Regions from separate parts of the Bacillus paramycoides genome, predicted to be linked through region 2. Evidence: riboswitches for the same ligand, from Rfam matches in the RefSeq annotation. Region 2 holds a riboswitch; each other region holds the start of a gene.

Region 1 (7,743 bases), 2.0 Mb from region 2:
CTTCATTTATTTTCCATTTATAATCTTACAACTTTATTGAGTATTCTGTCAATTATTTTTTTACAGACCGCATGAAAATATAAGCTACATCATTTTGAAATAAGGGAATGTTCTGTAAGAAAGGGCATACAAAATAAAAAAAGAATAAGAAATCGTTTTCACAAACATTTCATTTGAAAAATGTTATCAAACACCCTACAATCACCTTATACTCACTCTTACAAGTTGCTATTTTAGGAGGACTAATCATGACAACTAGCAATACGTACAAATTTTATTTAAATGGAGAATGGAGAGAAAGCTCTTCAGGAGAAACAATCGAAATTCCATCTCCATACTTACACGAAGTAATTGGACAAGTACAAGCAATTACTCGCGGAGAAGTAGATGAAGCAATTGCATCTGCAAAAGAAGCTCAAAAATCATGGGCAGAAGCTTCTCTACAAGATCGCGCAAAATATTTATATAAATGGGCTGATGAGCTTGTAAATATGCAAGATGAAATTGCCGATATCATTATGAAAGAAGTCGGTAAAGGATATAAAGATGCGAAGAAAGAAGTTGTTCGTACAGCTGACTTCATTCGTTACACGATCGAAGAAGCTTTACATATGCACGGAGAAAGCATGATGGGCGATAGCTTCCCGGGCGGTACAAAATCTAAACTTGCGATCATCCAACGCGCACCACTTGGTGTTGTATTAGCAATCGCACCGTTTAATTACCCAGTAAACTTATCTGCTGCAAAACTTGCACCAGCATTAATTATGGGTAACGCTGTTATTTTCAAACCAGCAACTCAAGGCGCAATTAGTGGTATTAAAATGGTTGAAGCACTTCATAAAGCTGGCCTTCCAAAAGGACTTGTAAACGTAGCGACAGGACGCGGTTCTGTAATTGGTGACTACTTAGTAGAACATGAAGGTATCAATATGGTATCGTTCACAGGTGGTACAAACACAGGTAAACATTTAGCGAAAAAAGCTTCAATGATTCCACTTGTATTAGAACTTGGTGGTAAAGACCCTGGTATCGTTCGTGAAGATGCTGACTTACAAGATGCTGCAAACCATATCGTAAGCGGTGCATTCTCTTACTCTGGTCAACGTTGTACAGCTATTAAACGTGTACTTGTACACGAAAACGTAGCAGACGAGCTTGTTGACTTATTAAAAGCGCAAGTAGCGGAACTATCAGTTGGATCTCCAGAGCAAGACAGCACAATCGTTCCATTAATCGACGACAAGTCTGCTGACTTCGTTCAAGGTTTAGTTGACGACGCTGTTGAAAAAGGTGCTACGATCGTTATCGGTAACAAACGTGAGCGTAACTTAATTTACCCAACATTAATCGACCACGTAACAGAAGAAATGAAAGTTGCTTGGGAAGAGCCATTCGGTCCAATCCTTCCAATCATCCGCGTTTCTTCAGATGAGCAAGCAATTGAAATTGCTAACAAATCAGAGTTCGGCTTACAAGCAAGTGTCTTCACAAAAGACATTAACAAAGCATTTGCAATTGCTAACAAAATCGAAACTGGTTCTGTTCAAATTAACGGACGCACAGAGCGCGGCCCTGACCACTTCCCATTCATCGGTGTAAAAGGTTCAGGTATGGGCGCACAAGGTATTCGTAAGAGCCTTGAGTCTATGACACGTGAAAAAGTAACCGTATTAAACTTAGTTTAATCTTATATGTAGAAGCTGATCTAGTTTTAGATCAGCTTCTTTTTATCCCACTTTAATGGGCAGTAAGACCCCCACCTCAAAATTCAGCGAAAGCAAAGAATTTAAGTGGGGGTCGGGCTGCCCATTAAAGTCCGATTGGTGAGGGCTGATAATCAGTGGGGATGAAGAATCCCCCCACTGATTAAAGTTTCACTTTATATACATGCTTCCCAAGACAATAGCGTGTTTATTTCAAATTCTGGTTTGGTTTTCCAAATCGAACTAAAACATGCCATAATAATTTTAATTCCTGAAGCACTTCTTCATACGTTCCGCGATCACTCCAGGATAGTGGATTCCTTTTCAAATCCACTACAGCAGAGCCAATTATATGTGCATCGATACAATTATTTCGTGCAATGCGTCTTGCCAGAGATGGCATTTTTGAACCTCTAAAATCTATCGGAACTTCATCCACCGGAAGTACAAAACCCATGTGCCAATACAAATCAATAGAATACTTCAGACAAATTTCTTCTAAAGTTCTACCTACATTCGTACCCTTAAATGAAGGATCTACAACAAGTGCTTCCACATCTTCTTTAAGAGAAATATCTCCATGAATCTGTGCTTCAATATAATGATTAAGATTACGAGCTGACTCTTTGTTTACGAAATCTATAAACGGCCTTTCCAAGTTAGCCAGTAAATGATGAATGAGTCTTGTTGGAGTCAAATTCCCTTCACCAATTGCAAAATCTCTTACGAATGTCTCTTCCAAAAGAGCAGCTAAAATCATATCAAACTCTTCATAAGTACCCTTTTCTTTTGGATCTTGATGTGAATCTAAATACGTATATGTAGAGCGATAAGAAACTTTTGGAGATAAGAGAAAATAACATGATCCAAAACGCGGGGCAGGCCCATCTGGATGTAACATTACATTTAGTGCTCCATATTTAGGCCGTTCATTATTCGTTACCCCTTCCAATTGATATGCACCTCCAAATATTCTCTTTTCCCAAAGGTCACGCTCACCACCCGGATAAGCAGATACACTCCCATTAGATAGCAATGTTTCAAACTGACTTTTATATATGCCTTGCTCAAACAGTGCTTCAGCAATATTTTTCATATTCGAATCTAATCTGTCTGGATGAAAGTGTAAAGCAATCCTCGCGTTTGATTTTAAATGAACGACAGCTTCTTCAAACATTTCATCTGTAATATTAGACATGTTCAGTATATGGTTAATTGTTGCTTTAGCCTCACGTTTTTCGTTCTCTGCATATTTTGAAATGTACTCTAAAGCAAATAATTGAGATCTTGATAATTCCATAATCAAACCTCTCCTTTCATTCTTGTGAAACAAAGCCTGTTTAAAAAATTGATGCTTCGGATTAAAATTTTCAGACAAAATCATTTGTGCTTCACTCTGTCGCTATTTCTTCTGCACAACGAATAAACGCTACAGCCCTTCCTAACTCCTTTTTAATCACAAACTCTTCTCTATAATCTGATTATTACTATATCCATTGACGTATAAAAATTCATTTGTTACTCTTAAAGACGTTAATTTAATATTTAAATCCTCATTCGTATCTCGGTGAGGTAGAGGTTGCAATCATTAAGAGTATCATTTCAGGAGATGTAGTGGCATTGATGAAGGAATGAGAAAGGAATGATTGCCGAAGTAAGCCCGTGTCCACCATGCACGCTTGCTGGGTCTGCATTTAATAAGTGCAGAACTGTCACAAACGAAACGTTTCGTTTGTGGAGAGCTATCGAGAGGTATGTCGTGGGTTTCTTATAAGATAGAAAGCATGTAGCGGCAAATTACGTGCTTTTTTTGTTTTGTTTGGAACTTCTCTTCCTGACTCAGGAAGACATACATATCTCCTCGCTTGATTTGGTTATACTAACTTTGGAGGTATTTTCTATGCAACAAAAAAAATGGGGCTTTTGGGTACTCACAGCTTTCGTTGTCGGTAACATGGTTGGCGCTGGTATTTTCATGGTGCCAAGTACGTTGGCACAAACAGCAAGCCCTCTCGGTGTCACTTTAGCTTGGTTAACAACAGGGTTTGGTGTTTTAATGCTAGCTCTTGTTTTCGGTAATTTAGCAATTCGTCGTCCTGATTTAACGACAGGACCACAAAGTCATGCATATGCTTTATTCTCATCACCAAAAAAGAAAAAAATGGCTGGTTTCAGTATGGTATGGGGATATTGGGTTGCAAACTGGGCAAGTAACGTTGCCATCATTACATCATTTGCGGGATATTTATCACTCTTCTTCCCAATTATGAAAGATACACGACTACTATTTTCAATCGGTTCTTTTAACGTAGAAGTCGGAAAACTAATTACATTTACGATTTGTTCCATCTTACTTTGGGGAACTCATATTATATTAACGAACGGTGTAAGCGGAGCTGGAAAGCTAAACTTCTTAGCAACAACAACGAAAGTAACTGGATTCCTTTTATTCATCGTCGTTACGTTATTTGCATTCGAAGCTTCTAAGTTTGGACAATGGTACACACCGATGATCGATAAATCAGGTGTATCACACGGCCTACTTTCACAAGTGAACTTAGCTGCTCTTACAACGCTTTGGGCATTTATCGGAATTGAATCAGCGGTTCTTCTATCAAACCGTGCTGTTTCTCCAAAAACGGTAAAACGTGCAACAGTTGCAGGCTTACTTATTACCGTTGCGATTTACTTAGGAATTACAATTTTAACAATGGGTGTACTTCATGTTGATATATTACAAGCTTCTGAACGTCCATTAGCAGATGCACTAAATGCTGCAATGGGGCATGGCGGCGGGAAACTGATGGCATTACTTGCTCTTACTTCCCTATTCGGTTCCATCTTAGGCTGGATTTTATTAAGCTCAGAAGTACCATATCAAGCAGCAAAAGAAGGTTTCTTCCCTTCCTTCTTCACGAAAACAAATAAAAAAGGAAGTCCAATTTATTCATTACGATTAACAAACATTATGTCGCAAGTGTTCTTATTCTCAACATTATCAGGAACAATTGCGGAAGCTTATACATTTGTTATTACCGTATCAACATTGGCCTACCTCATTCCATATCTCGTTTCACCAATCTTCCAGTTAAAACTAGTCGCTACTGGTGAAACGTATAAAAATGAAATGCGGGCAAGAATTACAGATGGTATAGTCGCAGTGATCGCACTTTGCTACGCACTATGGGTTATTAAAACGGGCGCAGCCGATATAAAAACATTCCTTCTCGGAATTGGTTTATTCGTAATCGGCTTTGCCTTCTATCCATTAATGAATCGTGATCAGAAAAAAAATAACGAAAAGAAAGACGGGCAAGTTGCATAACGCAATTTGCTCGTTTTTTCTTTTGTAAAACATATATAATAGAACAAAGAGGTGAAAAACATGTCAATCGAATCGCTATGGAGCAGTCGCTTCCAACAACATATGCAAAATATCATTACATACTTTGCACGTATGATTAACGGTTTACTATATAGCTTTATCTTTATTTCATGCGTTGGCGCATACTACTATGCTCAGTTTTTAAAAGCATCTCCTTCCAAAGGAATATCTTTACTACTTATCACGATTGTACTTACATTCATTATAACGAGATGCCCGATCCGTACATTCATTCAAAAACCTGATGCTGTCTATTTACTCGCATTAGAAGAGAAACTAACATCTTATTTTAAAAAATCTCTTCTATATAATTACATCATGCAGCTTTTCCCATTATTGTTCATGTTCCTTATTCTCGTTCCACTTGCCATGCAATCATTACAAGTAACAGTACCTTTCTTATGTACAATCTTTATCGTTTTAATGATTACGAAAGCTTGGAACATATACATACATTGGATGTGGCGTGATAATCATGAAAAAAGCATATGGTTCATTATTCGTATTACTTGTAACGCACTCATTATTTACATGTTGTTTTACTCGGCACATGTTCTCATATTAGGCGGATTGCTCTTACTACTTGCTTTCCTGCTTCTATATACGAAAAAGCAACCTACAAAACGAATTCCGTGGGATTACATAATTGAACAAGAAGAAAAAATGAACGTTCGTTTTTATCAATTTGCTAGCATTTTCACCGATGTTCCGCAACTGAATAAGCAAGTAAGTAAACGAAAATGGCTTACAAATTGGATTGAACCTTTATTACATAAAAAGCAAGCAACTTTCTTCTATTTACATACACTCGCATTTTTACGTGGGAATGATTATTTCGGTATATATATCCGCTTAGGATTAATTGGTGCCTTCGCCTTATATTTTATACCAAACATATACGCAAAAGGCGCTATCGCATATATCGTCCTATATATGATTTCTATGCAGCTCCGTTCTCTGTGGAAATATTTTTCGGGAAATATTATTGTAGCATTATATCCAATTGATACTGAGAAACGAATGAATCAATTTCTTCAATTAATCTTTATATTGCTAAGCATTCAACTCATTGTATTTTCAATTGTTATACTCATTGCTACAGTTCAATTTTTACATAGCCTTATCATTATGACTGTCGGGTTACTCTGGATCAAATTTATTATTGTACCAAAAACGAAGCAACGCGTTTCCTCGTTTTAACGAAAAGAATTATCTTAAAAGGCAAGGAGAAAATAAAATACCTCCTTGCCTTTTTTATTTTCCTTCCTTAAATAAGAATCACCGGCACAACCGATGTTTTATGATTTTCACATACAAAAATGATAATACATGTTTACGTCCTAATAAAAAGGGTATCTATTAAATTAACAGCGTAAAGGAGGGGCCTATATTGTGAATAAAAAAATGGAGCAATTGGAACACCACGTTACGGATAATCAACGCAAACATGCTTTAACAACAAACCAAGGAGTAAAAATAGCCGAGGATGAATTCTCTTTAAAGATGGGCTTAAGAGGCCCTACCTTAATGGAGGATTTCCACTTTCGCGAGAAAATGACCCACTTTGATCATGAACGAATTCCTGAAAGAATTGTTCATGCACGCGGAGTTGGAGCACATGGTCATTTTCAGCTTTATGAATCTTTAGAAGCATATACAAAAGCAGATTTCCTTACTAATCCTTCAAAAAAAACACCTGTATTTGTGCGCTTCTCAACCGTTCAAGGCTCTAAAGGATCCAATGACACAGTAAGAGATGTGCGCGGATTTGCCACAAAATTTTATACAGATGAAGGTAACTATGATTTAGTAGGTAATAATATGCCAGTATTCTTTATCCAAGATGCTATTAAATTCCCTGATTTTGTCCATGCAGTTAAACCAGAACCACATAATGATATTCCTCAGGGAGCTAGCGCTCATGATACATTTTGGGATTTTGTTGCCCATAATCCCGAGTCTACTCATATGGTTATGTGGCAGATGAGTGATCGCGCAATTCCGCGTAGTTTACGAATGATGGAAGGTTTTGGGGTTCATACATTTCGACTTATTAATAAAGAAGGAAAAGCCCACTTCGTAAAATTTCACTGGAAACCTACCCTCGGGGTTCATTCATTAGTATGGGATGAAGCTCAAAGGATTGCTGGGAAAAATCCTGATTTCCATCGTCAAGATTTATACGAAGCAATTGAAAAAGGCGATTATCCGGAATGGGAGCTTGGATTACAGTTAATTCCGGAAGAAGATGAGCATGCATTTGATTTTGATATTCTAGATCCAACGAAACTATGGCCGGAAGAAGAAGTTCCTGTAAAACTAGTTGGTAAAATGACACTGAACAAAAATGTTGATAACTTCTTTGCCGAAACGGAACAGGTAGCTTTTCACCCTGGCCATGTCGTACCAGGTATTGATTTTTCAAATGATTCTCTTCTGCAAGGAAGATTGTTCTCCTATACAGATACACAATTATCTCGTTTAGGAGGCCCTAATTTCCACCAAATCCCTATTAATCAGCCTGTATGTCCTTTTCATAATAATCAACGTGATGGCATGCATCAAATGCAGATTCATCGCGGTCAAACAAGCTATCATCCTAATGGCTTAAATAACAATCAACCAGCAACCGTCCAAGCCAAACAGGGCGGA
Region 2 (7,743 bases):
AGTTAATTTAATTATACGAGAATTATAACTATAAATAAAAGGCTATACATATACTTTTGATTATGTATTACTTTCGCTCTTGAAATATAACTTCTGGATTTGCTAAATCACTATTCCGAAATACAACATCCGCACACTCTTTCGGATTATGCTCATCTATATACATTTTACAGGCCGCATGATACCTGTTCAAAAATATCTTCTCTGCTTCTTCATAACTTCCAAAAGTCTCAGTCTCGCGCTTTGCACCACGTTCTCTCGCAATCTCAAAATCTGTATCTACAAAGATTTTGTAATCAAATAAATACTCAATGTTTTTTTTCAATAGAAACGTTCCATCTACTATTAGCACCATATTGGGTTGAGCCATTAACGGCTCATTATGTACAGGAATATCCATTTTTAAATTATGAGAAATCGTTTCATATAGTAAATTTCCGTTCGGTCCTAAAGGCTTTAATAATCTTTCTTTGAAAGCTGTATAATCGTGTGCATCTTCGTAATACCCTCTTGCAGACTCTTTTCCTTTTGCATAGCGAATCACTTTTGGATTATGAAAATCATCAATGCTGGCGCGTGTTACTGGTAATCCTCGTTTTTTTATTTCTTCCGCTAGTTCGTTTGCAAATGTTGTTTTTCCTGACGCTGTTATACCACTTACACCCACTCTTGTTGGATAAGTTAAGTTTAATTTTAATATGTGATCTACAATTTCTTTGATTCGTAGTTTTCGATTCATGGTATTTCCTCCCGCAATTTGTTTACATAATATTATTATGAATAAGAATTTATGTCACTATTTGTCGGTAAGTCGATATCCCTTGTCGAATCGTCGATATATCGAAAAAATCGTTGATATGTTATTATTGGCTTACTTTCCCTTAAACCCTCGATATAAAGCAGTCCGTAATTCTTGTTTGTATTCTTCAATTTCTGGCATATCGAGTTCTTCTGCTAGCCTAATAGCTAATTCAATATCATACGGTACACGTACGAGTTGAATAGAAAAGCTCGCGGTTTCTTTTTCATTGTACATTCCTTCAAATATTAAATAGGAAGCTTGTGTAATTTCAAGTGGATTGCCTACGCTACCAGCATTACATAACGTTTTCCCTCTGAAATTTTGAACGAATGCTTGGTGAACGTCACCGTAGCAAACGACATCTGGTTTTCTTTCCCCTTCTATATTCTCTGTGAGCTCACTGTTTTCGAACATACTAACACGCTCTTCTCTTGAAGCGTGCGGTTGAATTCTTTCATATAAACTTCTCGGTGAAGCGTGGAACATACGAATCAGTTTGCCGCTCATATAAAATTCGATTGAAAATGGTAAGCTTCTTAAATAGTCATTTTGTTCTTCTGATAATTGTTTTTGATGCCATTTTAACGTTTCAAATTCCGTCGGTTTTGTGATGAAATCATCCCAATTCCCCATTACAACTTCTTCACATTCTTTACGAATGATTTCAATTACTTCACTTGAATGAGGACCTTTTCCAACTAAATCTCCAAGACAAATAATGCGTTCAATTCCTCTTACTTTAATGTCTTTCAGTACAGAATCTAACGCCGGAATATTACCGTGAATATCCGAAATTACTGCTATTTTATCCATATGAATCCCTCCATTACTTATAGTTTATTATATCCTCATGTTGTGATTGATACCATTTTGGAATATAGGATGAAAAATGATTATGATCTTCTAAAATTACGTTCAATCTTTCCTTCATATCATCTACTAAATGCGGTGTGCTTCGGTTAGTCCATACGATATCCGCCGGGAATGTCATTGCTGCATATAAGGAGTACAGTTGCCAAAAATGAAGTGACGGTTCTCCCCCGCAATAACCATGAACTTGTCCAAACGCAAACGGTTTGCTTATTCTTGTAGTAAAAATCGCTACGTTATAAAAATCATGTATTGGATCGCCAAAATCATATCCACCAAAATCGATAACGATAAATTCCTTATTATGAATCATAGTATTTGCTGGATGGAAATCATCGTGTAAAAAGGTGAGTGGACGATTTTTCAATAAATACTTATGATTTTCTACAAAGGTTAATACTGGCTTCAAATCGAGAAATTTCACCTCGTAACCTTCTAATGCTTTTATATATCTTTCATATTTATTCCATCGAACCGTTTCCCATTTATTACTTGCACTTTCTTTTTCAATTGAATGAATCCTCTTTAATACTTCCCCTGCTTTTCTTCCTGCATAATACTGTTCTTCCACCGATAGCTTCCCTAAACCTTCTTCACCATTTACACCTTGGATCCATTTAAATACTTGAATACACTTATTTAATTCCTCGAGTTTTATAAAATGAATTAATTTCGGCGTTGGAATATGTAATAACTCTAATTGTTTCATATACGTATATTCTTCTTGTTTACGTTCAAAATGAACAGTATCACATACTTTTACAAAATATGTTACTCTGTTTTCTAACTCTATTTTATATTTCTCTTCATGTGAAAAACCTTTCGAAATAGCTGTACACTTTACAATACGAGGCCATTCTAGTTCTCTCTCTATCTCTCTAAGCATTTCTTCCACAACGTTCACCTCTATCAATATATGTACAAACTACCTAACACTTCATGCTCTCGTTTATTTTCACTTTTAAACTCCACTGCAAATGGATATTCGCCATGATTTTTTTTGTATTCTTGCACTAGACCTTCTCCAACCGGTTCACAAAACTGCACATGAATGTCACCAAACAATACACTTTGACACTCCGCATTCCATTCTTCATTTTTCATGACTGGGCTTGCAGTTAGCTCCATGACTGCTTTCCATTTCCGTACTGTTTCTCGAACATTTTTCACTGCGTAATGAATCGTTTCAATTTGTTGTACTTTGTTTTTATGTTCAGTGATCGTCCCGATGTTACGTAAATCGTTTCTTCTTTCTTCGTCCGTTTCATTCCACTGTATAAAGAAAGGTAATTTCGGTCCGTTCTCTTCTTGCTTTACAAATAACATTTTCCATTCTAAAAGGCGGCCATCTTCCCTCATACGTTTTCCTTCAAATGGTCCTATCGTATGTAAACCGTGCTTACTAAACTTAACTGCTAGTTCTTCAATGGTATCTGTTCGAATTGCAATTTGCAGCATGCCTTCTCCAGCTTGTAATTTCACTACTGTTTCTTGTACTAATGGATTGTCTGCTTTCTTCGCTTTATCTTCATGCTGTACTGCTAAAAATTCTATATATGATAAATCAAAATAACTTAAACTATTCCAAGTGCCCCAAGTAGTATGCTCTCCACCTATTGCAGTATGGAATCCATGCGCCTGCATTTGTTTTGCTGCTTCCTCCGGTGTACCATGTACTGCGTGTACGAGATGATCAAATCGTAACATGTCTTTCTCCCCTTTCTCTCCATCCTTTTATTGTATATTTTATTTTTATTTCGTTCAATTCAAAAAACTTTAAAACCTAGTTGATTTATACGATTAATATGTATTATAATGAAACAAATTTCAATATTGCTGATTGGAAAAACCAAAGGCACTTTTCTCACACGGGAAAAGTGCCTTTTTCATTTACTATTACAGGGGGATTTTTTATGCAGAAATTAATTGTCTTTGCTATTATTGGATTTTTCGCTCAATTAATCGATGGAGCGCTTGGAATGGCGTACGGGGTAACTTCTACCTCACTTTTACTAATGTTTGGTATCGCACCGGCTGTAGCTTCCGCATCTGTTCATTTAGCTGAAGTTGTTACAACCGCCGCTTCTGGTGCATCTCACCTCAAATTTGGGAACGTTGATAAATACACCGTTTCCAGGCTTACATTACCAGGAGCAATTGGTGCATTTGTTGGGGCATGTTTTTTAAGTAATTTACCTGGCGATATCATTAAACCGTACATTTCCTTATTTTTATTTACTTTAGGAGTTTATATTTTATTACGATTCATTATTCAAAAACAGATTGTTACTTCAAATAAACGTATGTCAGCTAAACAACTTGTGCCGCTTGGCTTATTCGCTGGATTCGTTGATTCAACTGGTGGCGGTGGCTGGGGACCGATTACGACACCTGTTCTTCTAGCAAGAGGAAATGAAGCGAGAAAAGTTATTGGATCTGTAGATACGAGTGAATTTCCTGTTTCATTAGCTGCAACAATTGGCTTCTTCATCTCACTTGGCTGGGAACAAGTAAGCTGGGTTTGGGTATTTGCGTTAATGCTTGGTGGTATTGTCGCAGCTCCAATTGCTGCATGGCTAGTGCGCATCGTTCCTTCTCATTTACTTGGCGTATTAGTTGGTGGCCTTATAATCTTCACAAACATTCGTACACTGCTTACTACATTTAAAGTGGATCCAACTATTATTTCACTTTCTTACGTGGCAATTGGTCTTGTCGTTATTATTTCTATTTTCATTGCTGTTCGCAATCATTCCAATCGTTCTAACGCACCGACAGCGGGATATCCGAATGATCAAAAACAAATGCTACCATAACGATAAAAAATACCGCCCGATATACTTCGAGCGGTATTTTTTATTTTTCTATTTTCCAATTCATCATCGTTTCTGTAGTGCCAGTTCTCTTCATATGTAATTTCTCTAATACACGAATCGAGCTTTCATTTTCAAGAAGTGTCTCCGCAATAATCATTTCTACCTCTCCTGTCTGAAAAGCCCAATCTATTAGTTCCCGTACAGCTTCTGTCGCATACCCTTTATTCCAATATTTCTCAATAAATCCGTAACCAACTTCTACTATATGTTCCTCATTTGGTTTCCCTTTAAACCCTATATCTCCTAGAACGATATCATCTTCTTTTCGAATGACATACCACGCGCCCCAAGGTAATAAATCCTTATTTTGTTTTACATTTTCTACATGCCCTACAATATGTGAGCCACTATTATATCCTTGCTCGTAAGCAACGTGAATACTCTCTTCTGTACACGGCACTATATAGAGCCTTTCTGTTTCTAATTTCATATTGATTTCCCCTTTTTTGATTCAACGTTTCTCTAATTATATCAAAAAATATGACCTTATTATAAATGTCGAATTATATTTTCTGAATTTTCTTTTAATTTTTGAAGGGTTTTTCAATATTTTTTGCGAAACATTTGTATAACAATTTTTTCTTTGCTTATTGTTACATAATAGTAGGTTCGGGTGGAGTTTTGCAAGCGTTTCCTATACAATAACCGATCTTTTTTGATTTTTTCCTACAAAATATCTTGCAATATATTCAGAAACTCATTACAATTGCCATATATTAAAAATCTTAGCAATATATAAATCCTCATCAATCCGATGAGGTAGAGGTTGCGACTTTTAAGAGTAAAACGGACGAGATACAGAGAATGTCTAAGACTCCGTTTGAAAGGAAAAGTTGCCGAAGTTTATATTTCTTCTCTGGAAATATGAGCTGGGGCTGTCACCGAAAGGAACAGAACTGTCACGTTTACAAAATTACCGTGTAAACGTGGGGTGCTATCTTAACGGAAGGGTATGATGGGGTGGTTATTTGTGAAACGTTCCGCCAAATTCCTTTGGCGGTTTTTTGTATTTTTCTCCCCCGCTCCTTCCTATCTTACAAGAAAAGGAGTGTTGAACATGAATAGCGCAACGAATCAAGCTACCTCTAAAACGCAAACTACAAAAGAAAAAGGTGAATTAAGACGCGGTCTAAAATCTAGGCACCTTACGATGATTTCTCTCGGCGGTACAATTGGTACCGGATTATTTCTTGCCAGCGGTGGTGTCATCCATTCAGCTGGGCCTGGTGGCGCATTAATTGCATACGCCGCAATTGGGATTATGGTTTACTTTTTAATGACAAGCTTAGCTGAACTCGCAGCTTACATGCCTGTTACCGGATCTTTTAGCACATACGCAACAAAATTTGTTGATCCATCCCTTGGCTTTGCACTTGGCTGGAACTATTGGTATAACTGGGCCATTACAATTGCTGCAGAACTCGCAGCTGTAACATTAATTATGAAATTTTGGTTCCCAGATACCCCTTCTCTTATTTGGAGTGGATTATGTTTAGCTATTATTTTCCTTTTAAACTATTTATCTGTTAAAGGGTTTGGTGAATCTGAATATTGGTTCGCACTTATTAAAGTCGTTACTATTATTATCTTTTTAATTATCGGCTTCATGATGATTTTTGGAATTATGGGCGGTGAAACTGTTGGCTTCAAAAACTTCACTGTTGCAGATGCTCCATTTAACGGCGGCATCATGGCAATTATCGGTGTGTTTATGGCAGCTGGTTTCTCCTTCCAAGGTACTGAATTGTTAGGAGTTGCTGCTGGTGAAACTTCTGATCCAGAGCGTAATATTCCAAAAGCAATTCGTTCCATCTTTTGGCGTATTCTTTTATTCTATATCCTTGCGATTCTCGTTATCGGTTTATTAATTCCTTATACGACTGAAAGCCTTGCTGCAAGCGATGTTACAGTAAGTCCATTTACACTTATTTTTGAAAAAGCGGGCGTTGCCTTTGCTGCTTCTGTTATGAACGCTGTTATTTTAACGGCAGTACTATCTGCTGGTAACTCTGGTATGTATGCATCAACTCGTATGCTTTGGGATTTAGCTCGCCAAGGTAAAGCACCAAAATTCTTAGGCAAATTAGATAGCCGCGGTGTACCTGTTAACGCGTTAATCGTAACGTCAATTGTCGGTAGTATCGCTTTCATTGCTTCTTTATTCGGTGACGGTGTTGTATACATTTGGTTATTAAACGCATCTGGAATGTCTGGCTTTATAGCATGGGTTGGAATCGCAATTAGTCATTACCGTTTCCGTAAAGCATATATCGCACAAGGCAAAGATTTAAAAGACTTACCATATAGAGCAAAATGGTTCCCATTTGGTCCAATCTTCGCATTTACACTTTGCGTCATCGTAATTTTAGGACAAAACTACGGCGCATTTATGGGTGAATCAATCGACTGGAACGGCGTACTCGTTTCTTACATCGGTTTACCACTCTTCTTAGTACTATGGTTAGGATATAAATTTACGAAGAAAACGAAAGTGATTCCACTTGATAAATGTGAATTGAAATAAAGTAGAGCGAGCAAACAAATTGTTTGCTCGTTTTTTATTCCAATGCTTCTCCCTTCCCTATTTCTCCTGTTTTTGCAATAATAAAGGAAATATACATAAAGGTTGGGATACGATGAACATTCGCATTACTGATGAAGCAAAAGCAGCTATACATAGATTAGAACGTGAAGACAAAAAGATCATTCGCATTAGAGGAACAATGACAAATTCTTGTAGTATTTTCGTTGATGTTGATTTAATTTTGGATACATATAATGCAGATGACGTTGTATATGAAGATGCTAATTTTACCGTACAAATGGATTCATTTACGAAAGACTACACTGGCGATACGGTGAAACTTGATTATAAGACGACTGGTTTTAGTATTACGACTCCGAGTGAGACTTTGGTTTATGGGTTGTCGATTAAAAAATAAAAATTGTTTTAGCTGATCATTGAGGTGAAAACATGGGTAAATATGTTCCGTTAAAATTTTTATTTAATGAAGAATTAGCAGAAAGTATAGCTGATTCTATTTGTAAACACGATCCTTCTTTCTCTAAAAGCACCTTTGTATCTTCCATAACATGTAAAGTTGAAAATTTAGAGTTAAAGCAGCGTATAGAAGTAATAGCAGATGAATTACATACTGCATTACAAAAAGATTTTAATGCAGCAATACATATTTT
Region 3 (7,743 bases), 1.2 Mb from region 2:
TCTCTTAGTACATAAAAGTCTTCTGGTTTCACACCACGATTTCTTGTATCTAGAGCTTTAACTAATCGCTTTTGTATTTTATCAGCTAACATATAACTATCTTTTTCACGCTCAGTTAATTCTTTCTTTTCAGATCCTCTATAATAAAAAGTTTCCGTTCCATGTCCATCATGTTTTTTAGAAGCATTTGCATGGATACTTACAAAAATATCTCCATTATGTTCCTTTGCGAAATCCACACGCTTTTTAAGGTCTTCTCCTTGTTTTTCATCAAGACGAATATCTGTTTCACGTGTTAACATCACGCGGAATGGAGTTTGTTTCTCTATTAAACTTTGTAATCTTTTAGATGTATCTAATACAATATCACTTTCATGTAATCCTTGTGTCGCTTTCCCAGGATCTGTTCCTCCATGACCTGGATCAATAATGATTACCTGTTCTACTAAAGGGTTACCTATTTTAAGAGAATCTGCCTTTTTAATAAATTGAGCTGCCTCTGCTTTAGTTAGAATTTTTTCAGGCTCCCATCTGTCACCAGTCCCTACAGAAATCCCTAATTCAACTAGGATGTTAGCTTTTGCTTTACCCCAACTTTTTTCTAGATCACTGAATTTAGTTGCTGGAGTACCGTTCACTTTAGAATCTAATTTGTAAGCTTCTACAAGAAGAGATGCCATTGAAACGCGGTCGATTTTTCCGTCCGGCTCAAATCCATTGCCTGTACCTTTAACCACACCAGCTTTTTCTACAGCTGCGATGATTGGAGTAGCCCAATGTTTTTGAGAATCCGCGTAAGATGGTTTAGCGTTTTTATCGATTGATAAGTTTAAGATTTTAGCCATCATTGTAGCTGCTTCTGCACGAGTGATCTCTTTTCCAGGCTCGAACATTCCTTTCTCGTTACCTGTAACTGCGCCTTTTGCTGCTAAGTAGTTAATAGAATCTTCTGCCCAGTGCCCTGCTTGGACATCTGGAAACGTTTTTGTTTGCGCGAAACTACTAGATGAATAAGATAATATACTAGTTGCGATTAATCCTGCTGCGATTATTCTATTTTTCATAGAATATATTCCCCTCTCAAGTACAATGTTTTTATGTAACAGACTCATTATAGTTCTGAAAATTAATAATAGCCAATTGTAATTTGTATAATTTTGTATTATTATTGTATTTTTTGTCATATATAACTATAGTTAAAAACTATAAGGTTTTATAAGGGGAGAGATTCGAATGAGCAACAATTGGAAAGATATAGAACACCGTATTTACACGATGTGTATGATTCAGCGGAATAACGAAGTATTGCTAATACAGCGCCCCGATCATCTAGGCTTCCCTGGTTACATCGCTCCTGGCGGAAAAGTAGATTTCCCAGAAAGTATCGTTCACGCTGCTAAACGAGAAGTAAAAGAAGAAACTGGATTACTTGTTTCAAATTTAACTTTTAAGGGATTAGATGAATACGTAAATCCGAAAGAAAATGTTCGATATATGGTATTTAATTATTGGACAGACTCATTTGATGGTGAACTTCTTATGAATCCTCCTGAGGGCGAATTATTATGGGTACCAATCGATACAGCATTAAATCTTCCTATGCAAGATTGGTTTAAAGAAAGATTTCCATTATTTTTTGAAAAAGGTACGTTTGAAATTCAACGTGTTTGGGACCGAGACTTAGATAAACAAGTTGCTATGACAATTACGCATACGTAAAAAAAGCTTGGGATCTCTCCAAGCTTTTCTTACTTCTCCCCTATTTTCTTAATCTCATAATCAATTTCTAAAAACTTAACTCCAAATATCCACATTTTATGGTTAGCTTCTAACATTTGATTTGTGCCCTCTTTAATAATAAACGTCTCTGCTAACGGTAAACGGATTGTAAAGAAACGAGTATGTAAATAGATCCCCTCATCTCCCTTACCATTTCCTCTCAGCTTACTAGTAATAATTAAATTATTATTATCATTGCGTAATTTCAAAATTCCCGTCATATTCGAATATGGTAAAGGCAATGCGATATTCATATATGTATCGTTCTTATATGTATGCATTGAATACAAGGCTGAAAAAATAGACTTCCCTGCTTCATTTTTTCTTAGCCAAGCCCTTACATTCTCTCTTCCATCCTTCTCATCTATTATCCCAATAATAGAGCCATGCATCGTTTCCCACTTGCCGCCCATTCCTAAATGTATTTGTCCTACACGCTTACTCATTTTCTCATAACAAAATGCAAATGGGCGGAACCAGCGAGTCCATTTAATATGCGATTGTAATTCATACTCTGTTGTATTTTCATAAAAACGAATAATACTTACAGGAATCTTGGCCCTGTCAAATGTCTCACTATGAAAATCATTCATTTTATCAACTAAACCGTTGTATGCCTTACTATCTATTACATTTCTGTTATGTAAAAATGCTTCACCAACTGTCGCCTTTCCTCTTAATCTGCTCATTGGTTTCCCGTAATATTTATAGTTCGGAACACTCTTTTCAATCATCCAGCCGACAAATGCCGGCAACGCTACTCCAATTCCATTAACAACACCGTGAATCCAAACCATTTGAGCAATTGTAATCGTCATTACATGTTTCAAATTCCCATACGAATATATGAGTGAGAACATAATTGTTACCATGAGTGTACTAGACGATATGACTAGGAGGATTTTTGTGCTGATAGCATTAAATTTCGCTTTCCAAACGTAAATGCTATAACCATAAATCGCACCTAAATATAGGCACACTGCAAAAAATTCAAATACCCTTGAGTATGTAATCCCTATCGCAACTGTCATAGGTGAAATAACGATGATAAACATAATCGCATCATATACTTTACTGCTCTTTTCTCTCTTACGCCCTATTAAACCAGCTGATAATGGCAATAGAAATGCCGAATAATGAAAGTGTGCAGCTGTAAGTAAAACAATGTCAGCAGTAAACTGCATTATCGAAATCTTTACTACAGAAGCAAAAAACCAGAATCCACCTAAAAACAAATACATAAACGCACTATCGATAGCCGTTTCTTCTAACGGTTTCCATCCTCTTTCTAGCACTCTACTTACACCGAATAACGCAACGATTCCTGTATATACAAACCAAAGTAATGCAAAGAAATAGTGATTTGTTACGAAAGCTAACATTGCACCAATTGCTGCGATTGGATATAAAAGCGATACTAGTTTATAAAAGGATACATATGATCCATTTCTTGTCTTCTTATCAAGAATACAAAATGACATCGGTATAAATAACAAAATAGACAATAAAATAATTGCTTCAACTGGGTTTACATTTGTCCACTCACATATTAGAAAAACAATATAACAAGCAAGCCCAACTATTATATTTTTCATATCATTTATTTCCTCTCCACAAATGTTCCCTTATATGAAAATAATGAACCGATTAACGGATTGCGTACTTGTACATGAATTCGAAAGCATTGTCGTGTTTCATCATAACTTTCTACAATGTTGGCCTCCCCGTATAAGAATCTAGGTAATGGAACTTTTCTTCCAAACATGTAAAACCATTGTTTCTTTGAAGAAATATGCATTGCCCCCACCTCATCAATATGAAAATTCAATGTAGAAACAAGTATGTGTGGTTCACCAAAACAATCTACAATTTCATTATGCTCTTCATCCAACTGCATAACGGCGTTAAAATATCTTTTCTTATTATGAAAATAAAAAGTACGATTCCACCGTACTAGTTCATTTCCATGTTCATCTCGCTCAGCGGTATTATGTATTGTAAATGGCACTTCCTTCCCCCGCTCAGAGAAAAACATACGGAACTTTGATGCAATTTTTAATATGAATTTTACGAAAAAAGAACCTCCGTAAATTTCATCCATCTTTCCTTCTCCAGTAAAACTATTTTCTTCCGTAATCTCATAGCGTTTCTGTAATTTTGGATGAAGCTTTTTATAAGAATCCCCTAATAGTCTTTCATACATATTAGCCATACATTATCCCTTTCTCTTCCTCTTACAATTTTTTGAGCTTGGCAAGTTCGTGCCATTTATATAACCGACAATTGATAACCCCATTAGTAGAACGTTTAATGTAATTGGATTAAACGGCTCTGTAAAACTTGCAATATTCGTAAGCCCTGCCGCTATCGTTAAGGCTATTAACATAAAAATATGTACGATAAATACTTTTCGTTTTGGAAATGGCAACAGCCATAGGACACCAAAAAAAATTTCTAGTAATCCAATTATTTTAAGTACAAAAATACTATGTTCCGTTGAACCAATCATCACCGATAGCATTTTTACTTCTTCTGAATGAATAAACACTAATTTTGGCACTACCCCTTGATACATCCATACAAAGGCAAATAAAAAACATACGAGCCAATATGTCATTGTTCTTCTAATTAGTAACCTAGGGTGAAGTCCCTTCTCTAACCATAATTTTAATGCATCAAAGCTCCAAGCAGTTGCCCATCCTAATAACGGCCGAAACATATAGAAATCTATTACTTTCCCTATACGACCAAACCTCGTATCATAATCATATTGCGTCTCAAAATGAATGTGTTCTTTACGAGGGGTATACTTCCAATAACCACGACCTGTTTGAATAAGAGATAATTGATTATCCGTCCAAAATTTTAAAGAAGAAATACGTTCTCCTGTTTCTTTTCTTATCTCACCTATCGATTCACCTTCTCCAGCTATTTCAAGTCCAAATCCGATTTTTGTTTTATATAAAAACTTCTGTGGTTCTCCTTCTTTTTTCTCTAAATATGAAATTTCAGTAAAGCGAGCATCCCATTCTGTATGTATATGTGGTTCTTGCGTGTATTCCCATAATTTCTCCATTGTTGTGTTCATTTCTGCCGAAACATAAATAGGCTTTTTCCCCTTCATTCTTCCACCTCCAATGCACTATAAGTTTAATGTACATGCAATGAATTTAATTTGCTACATTTTTCACAAACTTTTTCATAAAAAGAAAGAATTTTTAAAATTTATATAAAACACTTGCTTCCCCAAAAAATTTAAATTATTATAAAACAAATGTTACCAACAACTTCATAAATCAAACACTCTCGCCTAAAACGTGAGATAGAGGTTGCAATACTTATGAGTATTCTAATGGAGACACAGAGATGTCTATGAAATTAGATGAAAGGAAGTGTTGCCGAAATCGATAATTTTCTCTGCATTTATCGATTGGGGCTGTTTTCGAATAGAAACAGAACTGTCATATGTACAGACGTGTACGTATGAAGAGCTATCTACAAAAAAGAGATATCATTTTTATGGTATTCCTTTTTTGGCGGTTTTTTTATTAGCTCCGTTTTCTGTTTCCCTTTTCCTGTAACAGCACCATCCTCACTTATTTGAGATGGTGTTTTTTGCTTTTCTCTGGTAACTACAGGAATATTGGGATTTATATATGTCCTAATCTATTCTTAAAAATGGATGAAAGAAGGAATTCGTAATGGAAACGATTGTACAAAAATTTGGTGGCACTTCTGTTGGAAGCGTCGAGCGCATTCAACATGTAGCAAATTTAATTATTGAAGAATATGAACGAGGACATAGTATCGTCTCTGTCGTTTCAGCAATGGGAAAGAGTACAGATGAACTTGTCGCACTTGCTAACGCGATTTCAGAAAATCCGAGTAAACGCGAAATGGATATGCTTCTATCGACAGGAGAGCAAGTGACTATTTCCTTATTAACGATGGCACTACAAGCAAAAGGTTATAACGCGATTTCATTAACAGGATGGCAGGCTGGTATTACGACAGAATCTGTACATAGTAGTGCACGGATTACTGACATTCATACAGATCGAATTCAATCTTATCTTACTGAAGGTACGATTGTTATTGTAGCTGGATTCCAAGGAATGAATGAAAATCATGAAATTACAACACTTGGACGGGGTGGTTCTGATACAACTGCTGTTGCATTAGCTGCTGCACTGAAAGCAAAAAAATGTGATATTTACACAGATGTGACCGGCGTATATACGACAGATCCACGAGTTGTAAAAGATGCTTATAAATTAGATGAAATTTCTTATGACGAAATGTTAGAACTTGCAAACCTCGGTGCTGGTGTATTACACCCGCGTGCTGTTGAGTTTGCTAAAAATCACAATGTCATGTTAGAAGTTCGCTCAAGTATGGAACAAGACAATGGAACAATTGTAAAAGGAGAATGTAACATGGAACAACAATCAATCGTTAAAGGTATTGCATTTGAAGATAATATTACACGCGTCACAATGAAAGGATTAGAACAAGGTGCACTTTCAACAGTTTTCTCTACATTAGCAGCGGCACATATTAATGTAGATATCATCATCCAAAGTATTACAAATGAAGGAACTGTTCACCTCTCCTTCTCCATCCATTCTAATGATTTAAGAGAAACATTAGAGGTATTAGAACAAAATCAAGAAACACTTCACTATGAATCTGTAGAATATGAAAATCATTTAGCAAAAGTATCAATTGTAGGATCTGGTATGGTCTCTAATCCAGGTGTTGCTGCGAATATGTTCACTACTTTAAAAGAAGAAAATATTCATATTAAAATGGTAAGTACATCAGAAATTAAAGTGTCTGTCGTTATTGACCGCCTTCATTTAGTAACAGGTGTCGAGGCGCTACATCAATCATTTATGGTGAAAATTGAGCCTTTAGTGCAGATGAGTTAATTTCCACTAGTAAAACTTAAAACAAATTAGATGAATCTATTTGTTTCCTATATTAATAAAAATAGGGTACGAATATTTTGCGGAGAAGTCGAAGTTATATTAGCGAATAGCAATTACATTATCAAATTCTTAAAATGATAGCATTCACGAAAAAAAGTTCGCGCATATTTCAATAGTAGAGGGTTTACGACGTGTTGTTCGTTCACAAGATGTTATATACTATGCCCGAAAACAGCTTGTCACACTTTCCTACACTGTGACAAGCTGTTTTTTGTTTAGTAGGAATTCCAGTATAATTATGAGGAGAATTAAATAATAAAATTCTGCATATAAGGAGATTAAGACTATGGCAAACAACAGATTACTAAGAATGGACAATGTCAGCATCGTTGTAGAATCTCTTGATAACGCAATCTCTTTCTTCGAAGAGATTGGATTAAAACTCGAAGGGCGAGCTACTGTCGAAGGTGAATGGGCTGGTCGCGTAACCAGTCTCGGTTCTCAGCGCGTGGAGATTGCTATGATGGTGACGCCAGGTGGCCATAGCCGAATTGAACTTTCGCGATTTCTCACACCACCTACTATAGCAGATCATCGGACAGCTCCTGTAAATGCCCTCGGTTATTTGCGTGTCATGTTCACCGTGGAAGACATTGACGAAATGGTATCGAGACTGACTAAGCATGGTGCTCAGCTCGTTGGCGAAGTAGTTCAGTACGAAAACTCATATTGACTCTGTTACATTCGTGGAACCGAAGGCATTTTAATCGGTTTGGCGGAAGAACTCGGTAACAAATAAGTAATTTTTTATTAGAATTCTTTACTGCAATAAAATATTTGAAAGAATTTCTAGCTTTATAAAACTTAGATTTTCAACCCCGTCCTAGCTTTAGAACGGGGTTATGCTTGTTTGCGCTTTTTAACGTCTATTAACATCTTAATATTATTATAAAAAAATTCATTTTCTTGTTATACTCTTTCCTAGGAAATATAACTGATTCTTCTCACTTCTTATCATATATATCTTTTCTTT
Region 4 (7,743 bases), 1.5 Mb from region 2:
TTGCAAAGCGTGCGAAAGCGTTTGGAATGAATGTTTTATATACAGGACCAAACCGAAAGCCTGAAGCTGAAAGTGAACTGGAAGCAACATATGTAACATTGGAAGAATTATTACAAACAGCAGACTTTATTACAATTAACTGTGCGTATAATCCGAAATTGCACCATATGATTGATGAAGAACAATTTAAAATGATGAAGAAAACTGCATATATTATAAATGCTTCACGTGGACCAATCATGCATGAAGCAGCACTTGCTCATGCATTAAAAACGAATGAAATTGAAGGGGCAGCTCTTGATGTGTTTGAATTTGAACCGAAAATTACAGAAGAGCTAAAAGGGTTAAAGAATGTAGTACTTGCTCCTCATGTAGGAAATGCAACATTCGAAACGCGTGATGCGATGGCTGAAATGGCAGTAAGAAATATTTTAGCAGTATTAAACGGTGAAGAGCCTGTAACACCTGTAAATCAAAAAGTATTCGTTACAAAATAAAAAGAAACCTTCCGGAACCGGAAGGTTTTTTATTTGTCTTTATTTGCTCTTTTAGATGGTCTTTGTCTAAGAAATTGAGATAGCATATACAAAATGTATAGTGGAATAGCAATGAATAAGAAAACAGAAAAATTACCGAACCCTGTTTGGTACATTGTGATAATGATTCCAACTAAAAATAGTGTAATAATGATGCTATATCGTGGAATTGGTACATCTTTTAAACTTGGGATACGAATGCGGCTCACCATTAAAAATGCGAACGTTACAAATACTGTAATAAGAACGATTTTTGGAATGGTATGTGAAAATAATGTTAAGAAAGCAACAAGCCCTCCCGCTGCTGTAATCGGTACCCCAGTGAAATATTTCATTGAAGTAGAAGATGGTGTAACATTAAATCGAGCTAAACGATATGCTCCGAAAAGAGGGAATAGTCCCGCTATGTATAGTCCGATGATTCCATAATTGGAGAAAGATGTGTAATACATGAGAACAGCAGGTGCTGCACCAAATGTTACGACATCTGCAAGCGAGTCAAGCTCTTTTCCCATTTGTGAATCAACGCGTAATAAACGAGCAACACGCCCATCAAGACTATCTAACATCATCCCGATAAGTACTAAAATAGCAGCTGATTTATAATATCCTAAAGATGCATAGCCGATTGACAAGAATCCACTATATAAATTTCCGAGCGTAAATAAGTTTGGAATAGCTGCTCTATACAAAATCTGATCCCTTGCTTTCTGTAATAAATTCTTAATTAGTGTATGAAAGTTTACTTATTTTATCATACCATAAATTTCTTCTTCATACGAAAAAAATTCCCAATTTGTGAAAGATTTCATAGGAGAATGATTTGAAAAATAAGTAAAAAAAGAAGCAACTTTTATAAAGTTGCTTCTTGTATTATTCAAATTTCGTTGTCATTGTTCCAGTCTTATACCGATTGTTAAGGTCGAAACGTAATAAATCTCCATAAATGAGTTTGTCGGAGAGTTTCAATTCAGTTTTTGCTTTTTCGATATTTGGTTGACATAATGAAATGTCCGCTTCTTCACCTGTATTTCGTTTATAACACATGTTTTTTGTATACACATAATCTTCCGAGACGAAGCTACCATCACGCATTACCATAAGTGGGTCTTTTTCTTTAATAAATAAGTCAGTTCCAAATTCAACGGATTTATTTGTTTTAATACCAAGTAAATGAAGTAGCGTTGGTTTAATATCAATTTGACCAGATACTTTAGAAATGACTTTTCCTTCTTGCCCAGGCACGTGAATAATGAGAGGGACGCGTTGTAGTTGCATAGAATCAAACGGTGTAATAGCGTCTTTGCCAAGGAACTGGGCCATGGCTGCGTTATGGTTTTCAGAAATACCGTAATGATCTCCGTAAATGATAATAACGGAATTATCATACAGTCCTTCTTCTTTTAATTGTTTAATAAATCGTTTAAGAGCTTCATCTGTATAACGAACCGTTGGGAAGTAACGGTTTACAACACCACTTTCTGAATTAAACTCATCAACATATTGATCTTCTGGATTTAGAAGAAATGGAAAATGGTTTGTTAAAGTAATGAACTTTGTATAGAACGGCTGTGGTAAAGATTTTAGCTTTGGAATAGATTGTTCAAAGAACTCTTTATCTTTTAATCCCCAACCGACAGACATTTGTTCTGTGCCTACGTAATCATTCAAATTAAAGTAACGATCATATCCAAGTGCAGGATACATTACATCACGATTCCAAAACGCTTTATCGTTTGAATGGAAGACAGCAGAAGAATATCCGTATTTTTTTAATTGTTCTGGTGTAGCTGTATATTCATTTGTTGCGTGAGTAAAGAATACAGAACCGCGATCTAACGGATAAAGTGAATTTTCAACGATAAATTCAGCATCAGAAGTTTTACCTTGTCCTGTTTGATGATAGAAATTATCGAAATAAAAACTATCTTTAATAAATTCGTTTAAAAATGGGGTAATTTCTTTTCCATTTATTTTTTTATTAATAACAAAACTTTGTGTAGATTCCATTGAAATTAAAATAACATTTTTACCTTTTGCAGCTCCAAATAAATTTTTATCAACTTGCTTATCTTTTGAATCTGTATAGTTTTTAATTTCAGAGAACCCGTCCCCACTTGCAAATACACGTTCAGCTGAAGATTTAGATTGAAGTGTAATATCAAATAGATGATATGTGTATAAACCTAAATTTTTCACGACAGTTTGACGGTCAAACGAGCGTGAGAACATTTGTGGTTTATAAATAACGGAAACAACAATTTGTAGTGCTAATAGAGCTGTTACACCGCTAAAGAAAGTTCTCTTCTCAGAGCGAGAAAGTGGCGTCTTGTCGCAAAATGCTGGGAATTTACGCGAAAGAAACATTAAGATTATCGCATCTGCGAATAACAGTAATGTTTTATACGTAAAGAGTTCTTTTATACTCGTCCCTAAATCAGCCATATTATTTGTTTGAAATAATACTGGGAACGTAACGAAATCGTTATAAAACCCATAAAACATTGCATTTCCAAATAAAATGAACGATAGTATAAAACTAATTCCAACTATAATGCGGTTTCGGTGTTTAGATGCAAATAAAGCAAAACCGAAAAATAAAAGTAACGCAGCTAGTGGATTAATAAAAAGCATAAATTCTTCAAAGAAATTATCAATTTTAATATCAAATGCTAGCTTGTACACAATATATGTTTTTATCCATAATAAAACGACTGCAACGAGTGCAAATCGCAGTTTTGGAAACAGACGTTGTAGCATAATATACTCCTCTCCTAAAAAGCATGACAGTTCTTGTGAGTCGATTTGATTAGCGCCTCATTTTATATATACGAACAGTCCTTTGTTATTATGTTTATTATACTATGAGTATCATTATACGAAAATAAAAGAGAGTTGTGGGCTTTTTTATAATAATTGAGTAGAAAAAGGGCAGTAGGAGACAATAAAACGGAGTTTCTATGTATGATTATTGTCGTGCGCAGAAAGAATCGTGTAAGGAGGTTATAATGCGAAAGTTATTGTATTTTATAGTATGTAGTAGTGTTATACTTTTTGCTTCACCGAGTGTGTCGGTAGCCCAATATGATGCACCTCTTATGGAAGATGCCCTTTATTCTGTCTTATTTCCGAAAATAAATAAAGCGATTGAAAAACAATATGGGAGCTTGAAGCCTTATCAATGCCCGAAAATTATTAGTTTGAAAAAAGTGTATAGCGGTACATATTTATTTCAAGCAGTTATTGAAGTAACGAAGTATGAACGTGTTGCCGGGAAAATTGCTCCACCATTTGAGAAGGTAACGATTACATTTAATAACGAAGAAGGCGAATGGGAAGTGACAAAGGTTTTAGTAAAGCGCTTACCAAACGATACAAAACTAAACTGTAAAAAAACAATATAAAAAATTATTTGACAAATAAAATGGTCCTTTGGTATTGTTAATAGCAACAATTAGATGTTTGAAAATTAAATAGACTTACCTCATCTACTCTCAAAGGTAGAGGCCGCGATAGGAAAGAGTAAGCTATGGGAGATTTAATGGAATCTGTGATCATAGGTTGAAAGGGACTATTGCCGAAATATAAGAATAACCATCTTATTCATATATTGGGACTGCATTGAATAAATGTAGTACTGTCATAAGATTTATTTTATGGAGAGCTATTTGGAGATGTTGATGCGGTTTCTTATTTTGAGGAGATAACAACTCGTTTATTTTTTCAATATATATTTTTCCTAATAAGAAACGCGTGTGAACATTGTTCCGCGCGTTTTTTGTCTATCTAAAAGCGTGCTGCAATGAATAGAAGATTGGGGTTATGAGTTTTAGAGGAAATAAGGGAGGAATTCAAATGTATTTACACGGCACAAGCCGAATCAATGGGCAAGGACACTTAGAAATTGGAGGGTGCGATACGACGCAGCTAGCAAAACAATATGGAACACCACTTTATGTATACGATGAAGAGTCAATTCGAGGAAAGTGTCGCGCGTTTCATCGTGCTTTTAAAGAAAGTGGTTTCTCTTATCAAGTAGCATATGCAAGCAAGGCGTTCTTGTGCATGGAGATGTGCCGAGTAGCTCGTGAAGAGAATATGTCATTAGATGTTGTTTCTGGAGGGGAATTATATACTGCACTACAAGCAGGATTTCCGGCATCGCGCATTCATTTTCACGGCAATAACAAAACAGATGAAGAAATTGTGATGGCTCTTCAGGCGAATATTGGTTGTTTTGTCGTAGATAACTTCTTAGAATTAGAAATTTTGCATGATTTAGCAGTGCAACATGGGAAATTTGTGAACATATTAATTCGTGTAACGCCCGGGGTAGAGGCGCACACACATGAATATATTACAACAGGTCAAGATGATTCAAAATTTGGATTTGGCGTGTCAAATGGTCAAGCGATGCAAGCAATTGAGCTTGCTTTACAAAAATCAAATTATAACGTGTTAGGAATTCATTCACATATCGGATCACAAATATTTGAAACGGCCGGCTTTGTGCGAGCGATTGAAGTTCTTCGTCAATTTTTAGAAGAAGTGAGAGAGCGAACAAACTATGTAGTAAAAGTGCTAAATGTGGGCGGAGGATTCGGAATACGCTATACAGAGTCAGATACGCCATTAACTCTTGAGACGTATGTGCGAGCTGTAACAAGTGCAGTGAGAGAGCAATTTACAGTATGTAACTATCCCTTGCCAGAAATATGGGTTGAACCAGGCCGTAGTATTGTAGGTGATGCCGGAACGACACTTTATACAGTTGGATCTGTGAAAGACATTCCTGGTATTCGGAAATATGTATCAGTGGATGGTGGGATGACTGATAATTTAAGACCTGCTTTATATAACGCTCGTTATGAAGCGATGTTAGCGAATCGAGGGAACGATGAGAATGAGGAAGTTGTTTCGATTGCAGGGAAATGCTGTGAGAGTGGAGATATGTTAATTTGGGATATTAATCTACCGAAAGTTGCCTCTGCGGATTTACTAGCAATTTCTTGTACAGGGGCATACGGGTACTCGATGGCGAATAATTATAATCGGATTCGTAGACCAGCTGTCGTCTTCGCGAAAGGTGGTACATCACAAATTGTTGTAGAGCGCGAAACATATGAAAATATTATTGGGAACGATCGCATACGTATTAAAGAACTTGTTTAAATGAGGAAAAAGGAGTTGTTCGGAGGGGCAATTCCTTTTTTATAAAATAAAATAATTAAAATATATCGGAAAACTAGGATTGAAAAAAATCAGAATTGTGATAAAATACAAATACAAAGCTTATCAAGAGAAGCGGAGGGAACTGGCCCGACGAAGCTCGGCAACCTGCTTATAGAAAGCAAGGTGCTAAATCCAGCAAAATGGAATCCATTTTGAAAGATAAGGTAAAATATATTACCGAACAGTCTTTTCGAAATGGGAAAGATTTTTTTTATGAATAAAAAGGGGGGCTGTTCGCGTGAGCGTACGGGAACATTTTGAGGAAGTATCTGAGAAAATTGAAGCGATGCTTGCTGATATGAAATATGGTTCAATTACAATTGTTGTGCAAGATGGAAAAGTCATTCAATTAGAGAAAAGTGAAAAGGTACGTTTAAAGTAAAAAGCGCTGACTAGAAAAACTAGAGGCGGTTTTAACCTATTTTGATTAGGTTAAAACCGTCTTTTTGCTTTTACAGGGGGAAAGAACATGTTGACTTATGAAACGTGGGAAGAAAATAATGTTTCATTTTCAGAAGAAGATGAAACGAAAGGCGCGCTATCTGTTTTAAGTTGGGCTTATAAAGAATATGAAGGTGAAATTGTATACGCATGTAGCTTCGGAGTGGAAGGTATGGTATTGCTGCATCTTATAAACCAAGTAAATCCATCTGCTAAAGTTGTATTTTTAGATACAAATGTTCATTTTCAAGAAACGTATGAATTAATTCAAAAAGTGCGGAGGCGATTTCCTTCATTAAATATTATAGAAAAACAACCGGAACTTACGCTTGATGAACAAGCGAAGTTGCATGGTGAGAAATTATGGGAAAGTAATCCGAATCTTTGTTGTAAGATTAGAAAAATTTTACCGTTAGAAAAATCATTAGCAGCGGAAAAAGCGTGGATATCGGGTTTAAGGAGGGAACAATCAGAAACGCGTAAGCATACAAAGTTTATAAATCAAGATCATCGCTTTCAATCTATTAAAGTTTGTCCACTCATTCATTGGACATGGAAAGAGGTATGGCGATATGTATACAAACATAGATTGCCGTATAACCCGCTGCATGATGTTGGATATCCAAGTATTGGGTGTGAGAAGTGTACGTTACCTGTAGGTGAGGGTGGCGATTCGAGAGATGGTAGATGGGCCGGGAAAGTGAAAACTGAATGTGGTCTACATTACCAATAAGATGAATTTGAAAATAAAGCTAAGAGAGGATATAGAAAATGAGTACAAGAAACGAATTAGTAAATCTTATAGACGAGACATATGACATATCACAAATTGAAAAAGAAATTCAACTAGACAACATTGCGTTAAGTGATTTAGAGCTATTAGCGACAGGGGGATATAGCCCGCTTACTGGTTTTTTAGGGAAGAAAGATTATAATTCGGTCGTAGAAACGCTTCGTTTAGCTAATGGGAGCGTTTGGAGTATACCAATTACATTACCAGTAACAGAAGAAGTAGCAGAGAGTCTAATAGCTGGAGAGAAAGTAAAACTTGTTAACGATGGAAACGTATATGGTGTCATTCAAATAGAAGATATTTTTGCGCCTGATAAGGAAAAAGAAGCGTTACTAGTGTATAAAACGACGGATGAGGCTCATCCAGGAGTGAAAAAATTATATGAACGACCGAACGTTTACGTCGGAGGAGCTATTATTCTTACGAAACGTTTTGAAAGTAATCCATTTCCTTCTTATCATTTAGATCCAATTGAAACGAGAGAAGAATTTAAAAAACGTGGTTGGAAAACAGTAGTCGGATTCCAAACGAGAAATCCGGTACATCGTGCCCATGAATATATTCAAAAATCTGCTCTTGAAATTGTAGATGGTCTCTTTTTAAATCCGCTCGTTGGGGAAACGAAGTCGGACGATATTCCTGCTGATGTAAGAATGGAAAGCTATGAAGTGTTACTTCAAAACTATTATCCGAAAGATCGTGTTTTTTTAGGTGTATTTCCTGCAGCAATGCGTTACGCAG

The links. A riboswitch is a leader RNA that binds a small molecule or an ion and turns the genes downstream of it on or off. The one in region 2 is predicted to bind lysine.
Region 1: it holds a riboswitch for lysine, as region 2 does, so the genes downstream of both, AAG068_RS04415 (amino acid permease) here and AAG068_RS14980 (amino acid permease) in region 2, are expected to answer to the same signal.
Region 3: it holds a riboswitch for lysine, as region 2 does, so the genes downstream of both, AAG068_RS08845 (aspartate kinase) here and AAG068_RS14980 (amino acid permease) in region 2, are expected to answer to the same signal.
Region 4: it holds a riboswitch for lysine, as region 2 does, so the genes downstream of both, lysA (diaminopimelate decarboxylase) here and AAG068_RS14980 (amino acid permease) in region 2, are expected to answer to the same signal.

What each region holds. Positions count from the first base shown of each region.
Region 1 covers NZ_CP152427.1:847,076-854,818, reverse strand. Annotated here, with positions in the region: gene gapN (NADP-dependent glyceraldehyde-3-phosphate dehydrogenase) at 249-1,688, shown strand; gene AAG068_RS04420 (DUF3626 domain-containing protein) at 1,915-3,006, opposite strand; lysine riboswitch at 3,272-3,459, shown strand; gene AAG068_RS04415 (amino acid permease) at 3,607-5,031, shown strand; gene AAG068_RS04410 (ABC transporter permease) at 5,092-6,291, shown strand; gene AAG068_RS04405 (catalase) at 6,484-7,743, shown strand, end outside.
Region 2 covers NZ_CP152427.1:2,882,200-2,889,942, forward strand. Annotated here, with positions in the region: gene AAG068_RS14950 (AAA family ATPase) at 68-739, opposite strand; gene AAG068_RS14955 (metallophosphoesterase family protein) at 872-1,615, opposite strand; gene AAG068_RS14960 (aminoglycoside phosphotransferase family protein) at 1,629-2,567, opposite strand; gene AAG068_RS14965 (VOC family protein) at 2,582-3,379, opposite strand; gene AAG068_RS14970 (sulfite exporter TauE/SafE family protein) at 3,586-4,488, shown strand; gene AAG068_RS14975 (GNAT family N-acetyltransferase) at 4,529-4,978, opposite strand; lysine riboswitch at 5,301-5,493, shown strand; gene AAG068_RS14980 (amino acid permease) at 5,606-7,072, shown strand; gene AAG068_RS14985 (iron-sulfur cluster biosynthesis family protein) at 7,185-7,490, shown strand; gene AAG068_RS14990 (DNA alkylation repair protein) at 7,523-7,743, shown strand, end outside.
Region 3 covers NZ_CP152427.1:1,695,655-1,703,397, reverse strand. Annotated here, with positions in the region: gene AAG068_RS08870 (N-acetylmuramoyl-L-alanine amidase) at 1-1,064, opposite strand, end outside; gene AAG068_RS08865 (8-oxo-dGTP diphosphatase) at 1,234-1,719, shown strand; gene AAG068_RS08860 (YndJ family protein) at 1,749-3,374, opposite strand; gene AAG068_RS08855 (DUF4166 domain-containing protein) at 3,380-3,991, opposite strand; gene AAG068_RS08850 (DoxX-like family protein) at 3,995-4,903, opposite strand; lysine riboswitch at 5,095-5,281, shown strand; gene AAG068_RS08845 (aspartate kinase) at 5,481-6,710, shown strand; partial or broken gene AAG068_RS08840 (VOC family protein) at 7,057-7,509, shown strand; gene AAG068_RS08835 (helix-turn-helix domain-containing protein) at 7,715-7,743, opposite strand, start outside.
Region 4 covers NZ_CP152427.1:1,370,651-1,378,393, forward strand. Annotated here, with positions in the region: gene AAG068_RS07140 (2-hydroxyacid dehydrogenase family protein) at 1-497, shown strand, start outside; gene pssA (CDP-diacylglycerol--serine O-phosphatidyltransferase) at 527-1,228, opposite strand; gene AAG068_RS07150 (LTA synthase family protein) at 1,410-3,296, opposite strand; gene AAG068_RS07155 (DUF3888 domain-containing protein) at 3,545-3,940, shown strand; lysine riboswitch at 4,030-4,211, shown strand; gene lysA (diaminopimelate decarboxylase) at 4,392-5,708, shown strand; SAM riboswitch class I at 5,826-5,934, shown strand; gene AAG068_RS07165 (YezD family protein) at 6,007-6,150, shown strand; gene AAG068_RS07170 (phosphoadenylyl-sulfate reductase) at 6,238-6,942, shown strand; gene sat (sulfate adenylyltransferase) at 6,981-7,743, shown strand, end outside.